DNA from 3 places in the Photobacterium sp. ABD4_091 genome. Region 1 is predicted to be linked to each of the others. Evidence: riboswitches for the same ligand, from Rfam matches in the RefSeq annotation. Region 1 holds a riboswitch; each other region holds the start of a gene.
What was found. Region 1 has a riboswitch for thiamine pyrophosphate ahead of thiC (phosphomethylpyrimidine synthase ThiC). Riboswitches for the same ligand answer to the same signal wherever they lie in the genome.
Positions count from the first base shown of each region.

Region 2: another riboswitch for thiamine pyrophosphate. It lies ahead of thiB (thiamine ABC transporter substrate binding subunit); the one in region 1 lies ahead of thiC (phosphomethylpyrimidine synthase ThiC).
Region 3: another riboswitch for thiamine pyrophosphate. It lies ahead of thiD (bifunctional hydroxymethylpyrimidine kinase/phosphomethylpyrimidine kinase); the one in region 1 lies ahead of thiC (phosphomethylpyrimidine synthase ThiC).

Region 1 is NZ_JBSWWQ010000001.1:1,565,541-1,567,806, forward strand. Features, by position in the region: gene thiC (phosphomethylpyrimidine synthase ThiC) at 1-909, opposite strand, end outside; TPP riboswitch at 1,028-1,125, opposite strand; gene ACXAGQ_RS07305 (voltage-gated chloride channel family protein) at 1,236-2,266, opposite strand, start outside.
Region 2 is NZ_JBSWWQ010000001.1:1,837,693-1,839,958, reverse strand. Features, by position in the region: gene ACXAGQ_RS08605 (DUF547 domain-containing protein) at 1-676, shown strand, start outside; TPP riboswitch at 828-953, shown strand; gene thiB (thiamine ABC transporter substrate binding subunit) at 1,063-2,043, shown strand; gene thiP (thiamine/thiamine pyrophosphate ABC transporter permease ThiP) at 2,081-2,266, shown strand, end outside.
Region 3 is NZ_JBSWWQ010000002.1:987,854-990,119, forward strand. Features, by position in the region: gene ACXAGQ_RS18885 (hypothetical protein) at 1-80, opposite strand, end outside; gene ACXAGQ_RS18890 (PhnA domain-containing protein) at 325-897, shown strand; TPP riboswitch at 1,096-1,194, shown strand; gene thiD (bifunctional hydroxymethylpyrimidine kinase/phosphomethylpyrimidine kinase) at 1,270-2,097, shown strand; gene ACXAGQ_RS18900 (ABC transporter ATP-binding protein) at 2,172-2,266, shown strand, end outside.

The DNA of each region.
Region 1 (2,266 bases):
GGCAATACCATTGACCTTCTCCAACGCCTGATACATAGGCACAGTACCGATCGGTACCGGGCTGTTGCGGATGATCCATTCACGGGTTTCGTGGATATTACGGCCGGTTGAGAGATCCATGACGGTATCGCCGCCCCAGCGGGTTGACCACACCAGCTTCTCTACTTCCTCTTCAATCGACGAGCTCACTGACGAGTTACCGATATTGGCGTTGACCTTGACCAGGAAGTTGCGGCCGATGATCATCGGCTCGGTTTCAGGGTGATTGATATTCGATGGGATAATAGCCCGGCCTTCAGCGACTTCTTGGCGGACAAATTCAGGGGTGATTTCTTGTGGCAGGTTGGCACCAAATGCCATTCCCGGATGCTGCTGGTTTAGCACCTCATCGCGGTATTTCGCCCGCCCCATGTTTTCGCGAATGGCAATAAACTCCATCTCAGGCGTGATGATCCCCTGGCGGGCATAATGAAGCTGGGTGACATTTTTGCCTGGCTTGGCACAGCGAATGCGAGCCTGTTGTTCAAACCTCAGTTCATCAAGGGTGTCATCAGCTAAGCGCTCTTTGGAATACTGAGAACTTAGCTCGTCCAGCAGTTCAGTATCCCCCCGCTCCTCAATCCAACTTTCACGGAGCTTAGGCAGGCCAGCATAAATATCAGCTGGCTGCTCAGGATCGGTATAGAAACCAGAGGTGTCATAGACCCGTACCGGTTCATTAGGCTCGAAAACAGGGGATTCTTTGGTACCGCCAACTAGGCTATCAGCCAGGGCAATCTCGCGCATCGGTACGCGGATATCTTCACGGCTCCCAGTGACATAAACTTTCCGCGAATTCGGGTAAGCCTGGGTGGTTAGTGAGTCGATAAATTGTTTCGCTTCCAGTCTCGCTTGTTTGCGATTCGACATAGCAATTTCCTTTTTTGTCCATAACAGGGAAGTTGCTTGGCGGATGGGTGCGTAAACAAGAGGCTATACGTAGGGTGTATAGTGTCGTCTGATACTGCCACTGTGAATACAGTGATACAGAAGAGTCTCTCTTGTTCCCTTCGCAGGTATTAGCCTGATCAGGTTCTACGGATCCCGCAATGCGGTCTCAGCCAAATGGCACTCCGACAAGTTGATTTAGCAGTATATGAAAGGGGGTCGGCCTCGGCAAGGCAGATCCCCCAGATTTAACCCTCAATCAGCAAAAACCTTGCTCTTTTTGCATAACATCACTGAGCACGACAAATTTATTTGAAACGCTTCACAAGAGACTTGAGCAGAGACGAATGGGTCTCCCTCAGCTCACCAAGCTTATGGGCAATGTTTGGAGCCCCATCCAAGTCAAATAGCTTGGGTACCGCGACTCGCTGCGACGAGTAAATGCCCGTGTGGCCACTGAAGTAGTAAGCGGTATAGCACGCAATGGCAAAGTACAGCATGTGCTCTGCGCCAAAAAGCTCGATCCCCATAATGGTACAAGCCAACGGTGTGTTGGTCGCAGCCGCAAAAACAGCAAGAAAGCCCAGGGCGGCAAACAAGTCGACCGGCGCGCCCAGCACCCATGCCATGGTATTGCCCAAAGTCGCCCCAACGAAGAATAGCGGAGTCACCTCCCCGCCCTTGTAGCCAGCAGCCAGGGTAACTGCCGTCAGCAGCAATTTGAGCAACCAGCTATACCATTCGGCACCCCCTTCCTGAAAGGCAGTCAAGATACTCACTCCCCCTTCACGGCTCGAATAAACACCCAAGCCTATGTAATCGTAGTTACCTATCAGCTGAACCGCACCGATAACAATCAAGCCACCGACGACCACAATCAAATACGGGTTTTTGAGTGTCGCCTTGAAGATATCTTTAAAGGCGTGAGTCAGCTCACCAAACAGGTATCCCGCCAAACCAAAAGCCACGGCAGCAATCACAATCTTGGCGATCATCAGCAGGTCTACTTTGACGGCATGTTCAAACAGGGTAATGGTTTCGAGGAAATCTATCCGGTAGTGGGTATGGTGCACGCCCCAGGCTGAACAAACGACATCAGCCAAGATAGCAGCAAACAAAGCTGGGATAATTGCATCATAGCGCAGGCGGCCTATCGCTAGCACTTCCAGGGCAAAGATAGCGCCTGTTAGCGGCGTGCCGAATACGGCACCAAAGCCTGCCGCTACACCGGCAATCAAAATCAGCCGGGTATCCGCTTCATTGAGTTTGAACTTGCGAGCCAGCCAGTGGGTCGATGCCCCGCCGATTTGCACTGCAGTTCCTTCACGACCTGCCGAGC
Region 2 (2,266 bases), 270 kb from region 1:
ACAAACAGTTGACCACAGCCGCTGGCAGCGCCTGCTCGATAAGTACCTGGTCGTCCAACCCCAGCAAACCTTGTTTCGCTACAGTCGGGTATCGGATGGCGACAAGTACGAACTGGACAGGTACCTACGCGACCTGACCAAGCTAAACCCGCACCAATTAAACCGCAACGAACAGTTTGCTTACTGGGTTAATCTCTACAATGCCCAAACAGTCAAATTGATCCTCGATAACTACCCGGTCTCTTCCATCACCAAATTAGGTGGCTTCTTCAGCTTTGGCCCTTGGGATGAGAAAGTGCTCACCATTAACGGCAAGACACTTTCTCTCAACGATATTGAGCACCGGATTTTACGTCCGATCTGGCGCGATCCGCGCATTCACTATGTCGTCAACTGTGCCAGCCTAGGTTGCCCGGATCTCCAGCCCGACGCTTTCACTGCCAGTAACACCGAGCACTTACTGGAAAAATCGGCCACCCGCTTTATCAACAGCCGCAAGGGCGTCAACCCTCAAGGCAATAAAACCCAGCTTTCTTCGATTTATGACTGGTATGGCAGCGATTTCGGCTCTACAGCCCAACTGCAAAAACACATCAACCAGTACCGCCAGGGATCATCAATTACCCTTGGTAACGTCAGTTATGACTACAACTGGTCGCTCAACAATGCCAAGTAGCCTGCTCAACTGTCTGGCGTCATCGATGGAGCTATTAGCACAGGAGACGTTTGCACAGGAGCCGTTCGCATAGCAGCCTTTAGCAAAGGGGCATTTAGTATAATAGTGCCTTCCTGCTGGCAACCTGTATCCCGCCACATTACAATAACAAGCGTTCTCATTGGGGAGCGCTTGCCCTAGGCCACCAAGCCTGCTTGCAAGTGCTGAGATTGCTGCGGCAAAACCCACAGAACCTGATCCAGTTAGTACTGGCGTAGGAATTGAGTTCGCCACGGTAAGCCTTCTTATCTTGCAAAGCCGGCATGACGCCGGCCTTCATCTCAACCCTGTGCCGCTCGTACGGTTATTTTTCCTCTTGCCGGACGCAAGAGCATCAGGAGCGCATAGTGAAAAAATTACTCCCACTTGTTACGTTGGCCGCCATGCCGGCACTGGCTGCGGACAACACCCTTACGGTTTACACCTACAGCTCTTTTGCTTCCGACTGGGGGCCTGGGCCTGCTATCGAGAAAGCGTTTGAGGCGCAGTGCGAGTGTAATTTGGAGTTCGTGGCATTGGATGACGGTGTATCCATCCTCAACCGTATCCGCCTTGAAGGCAAACGTACCAAGGCCGACGTATTGCTTGGTCTCGATAACAACCTGATTGCCGAAGCCAAGAAAACCGGCTTACTGGCCGAGCACCAAGTGGACACCAGCAAGCTCACCTTGCCGAACGGCTGGAGCGATACCACCTTTGTCCCTTACGACTACGGCTACTTTGCCTTTGTCTATGACAGCACCAAGCTGGAAAACCCACCGAAAAGCTTGGATGAGCTGGTCAACCGTGACGACCTGTCCATCATCTACCAAGACCCGCGCACCTCGACGCCGGGCCAGGGCCTGATGCTGTGGATGAAGTCGGTATACGGCGACAAGGCTCCACAAGCCTGGCAGCAACTGGCAGGTAAAACGGTTACTGTCACCAAAGGTTGGTCCGAGGCTTATAGCATGTTCCTCAAAGGCGAGTCCGATATGGTGCTGTCATACACCACCTCGCCAGCCTATCACCTGATCGCCGAGCAGGACGACAAATACAAAGCCGCCGACTTCAGCGAAGGCCATTACATGCAGGTGGAAGTGGCTGCGAAACTGAAAAGCAGCCCGAACCAAGCCCTGGCCGACCAATTCTTGGCCTTTATGCTAACGCCTGAGTTCCAGTCGGTGATCCCGACGGGTAACTGGATGTATCCGGTAACGGATGTCGCCCAGCCAGCCGAGTTCAAGTTACTTACCCTGCCGAGTAAAGCCCTGGAGTTTTCAGCCGAAGACGTTGCCAAGCAGCGCCGAAGCTGGGTTCGCGAGTGGCAGCAAGCCTTGACCAAGTAGTAGGCACTCACTTTTGAATACACGCAACACCCAACTGATGCCCGGCCTGATCACCGCCGGGCTCATTTTTTGCCTGGTGGTCAGCGCCCTAGCCGCCCTGGTCAATGAAGCTAGCGAGCTCGATATTGCCTCGCTCTGGCATGATCCTTATCTACGTCACATTACAGGTTTTTCTTTCACCCAGGCTCTGCTCTCAACCCTGCTGAGTGCCCTACCTGCCATT
Region 3 (2,266 bases), on a different contig from region 1:
CCTGAAACGGTATTTATGACGTCATCATCATCACAACCAATTAGTGCTAAAGCGGTGAGTAAAAAAAGTGCCTTTTTCATATTAATTCCTATCTAAGTACTGACTTAGGCTCTTTGAGCTTAGTCCCAACCCACCAACTTATCCTACATTTTTGTTGCATATTTTTTACTTAAATTGTGAGTTGGAATATTTTTTAGCCATCATATGGTGATAATAATGTGATCTTGATCTTCATTACTTTTCTTCTCAGAATTAAATGGCATAATAAACCGAACAATTACCTGTATGATTGAGTACAGCATTACACTTCCTTGGAATATTCCTATGAGCATTGAATCAATCGTTAAAGAGCGCTCTGGCGCAAAATGTGAACTATGTGGATCAGAAGACAGTCTGAGTGTTTACGAAGTCCCTGCTTCTCCTGACCAAACAGCGGGTAGCTGTGTAATGGTATGTGGCACTTGTCGTACAGAGATCGAAGACGCTGAAGCATTGGATCAAAACCATTGGCGTTGCCTAAATGACAGCATGTGGAGCCAGGAGCCAGCAGTTCAAGTTATGGCTTACCGCCTGCTTAAGCGCCTATCTTCTGAGACTTGGGCACAAGATCTACTTGATATGATGTACATGGAAGATGACATGATCGAGTGGGCTGAAAAAGGCATCGCTCTTGCCGAACTGGATGCTGTTAAAACTGTTGATGTCAACGGTACAGCACTTGAAGCCGGTGACAATGTCACAATCATCAAAGACCTTCCTGTGAAAGGCTCAAACTTGGTTATCAAACAAGGCACTGCGGTTCGTGGTATCCGACTAACTGATAACCCACTGCATATTTCAGGTAAAGCCGCTGGTACTAACATGGTTATTATTGCTGCTTACTGCAAAAAGATGTAACTTTTCTGGCAGCCACACTCCTGTGGCTGCCAATTCTTCAAGTTCTGCTTTTTTCTTAATCCATCACCTCACTTTATTCCTAACATGTTTGCCCTAACGAAAAAAACATGTTTAGATTAGCCTCATCTTCAGGCATTTAAGCCAGAAAACCAATTTTTTTAGGTCTATATGCAATATAGGCCAGATAAGCAACATTTTGTCCGTTAGTCGGGGAGCCTAGTGCTGAGACCACATGTAGTGGGACCCGTTGAACCTGATCCATTTAATAATGGCGTAGGGAACTAGCTGCATTGCCCTATCTCGCACCCTCCATAGGTTTGATGAAGTAGGTTCAATGACATTGGCTACCTTACGTCTTTCATAGAGGTAGCTATGCCAATTTCTTCAATAACTCCAATTACCCTCACTATTGCTGGCTCCGATAGCGGTGGCGGTGCAGGTATCCAAGCCGATATCAAAGCCATTTCGGCAACCGGTGGCTATGCGTGTTCTGTTATCACAGCGCTAACCGCACAAAATACCCAGGGTGTGACTGGTATCCTAGGTATCGACCCTGCTTTTGTCGAACTGCAACTTGATGCTGTTTTTACTGACCTAGATGTAAAAGCCGTCAAAATTGGAATGCTAAGCGATGCCAATATTATCCGCATGGTGGCTAAAAAGCTTCGCCAATATCAGCCAAAGTTCTTGGTCATTGATCCCGTAATGGTGGCAACCAGTGGTGATTTGTTGCTTGAACAAGAGGCTATCTCAACGCTTAAGTCAGAGCTATTGCCACTTGCTGATGTGATCACCCCTAACTTACCTGAAGCGGCCGCTTTGATTGGCTCAGCTCTTCCTGAGACTGAACAGCAAATGACAGATATGATTGCTGCATTGCGTGAAGTTGGCTCACGCTCAATTTTGCTAAAAGGCGGGCACCTGGAAAAAGACGACTTCAGCACCGACTTGCTGATCCTTGAAAGTGACGTTATCCGCATGAGCACGCCTCGGATTGCAACCCGCAATACCCACGGAACCGGTTGTACCTTATCTGCAGCAACGGCCTCTTTCCTCGCCCAGGATTACCCACTACAAGACGCTGTAAAACATGCCAAATCTTACATCACCAAAGCCATAGAGCATGCCGATGAGTTAGAAATTGGTTCAGGCCACGGCCCAGTGAACCATTTCTTTGCAGGCCATTTCAAACCAGAATAAGCATGGAAGCTACACAACAGATGAATAGCAATCCTTCATCAAACACCGTTAATAATTCATACGTTGCCAGAGGAATGGACGTGACTATTGAAGATTTAATGCTTCAGTATAACGATGCCAATATTCCTTTGTTTAACCGCTTGAACCTTGATCTACCAGCAGGAAAATG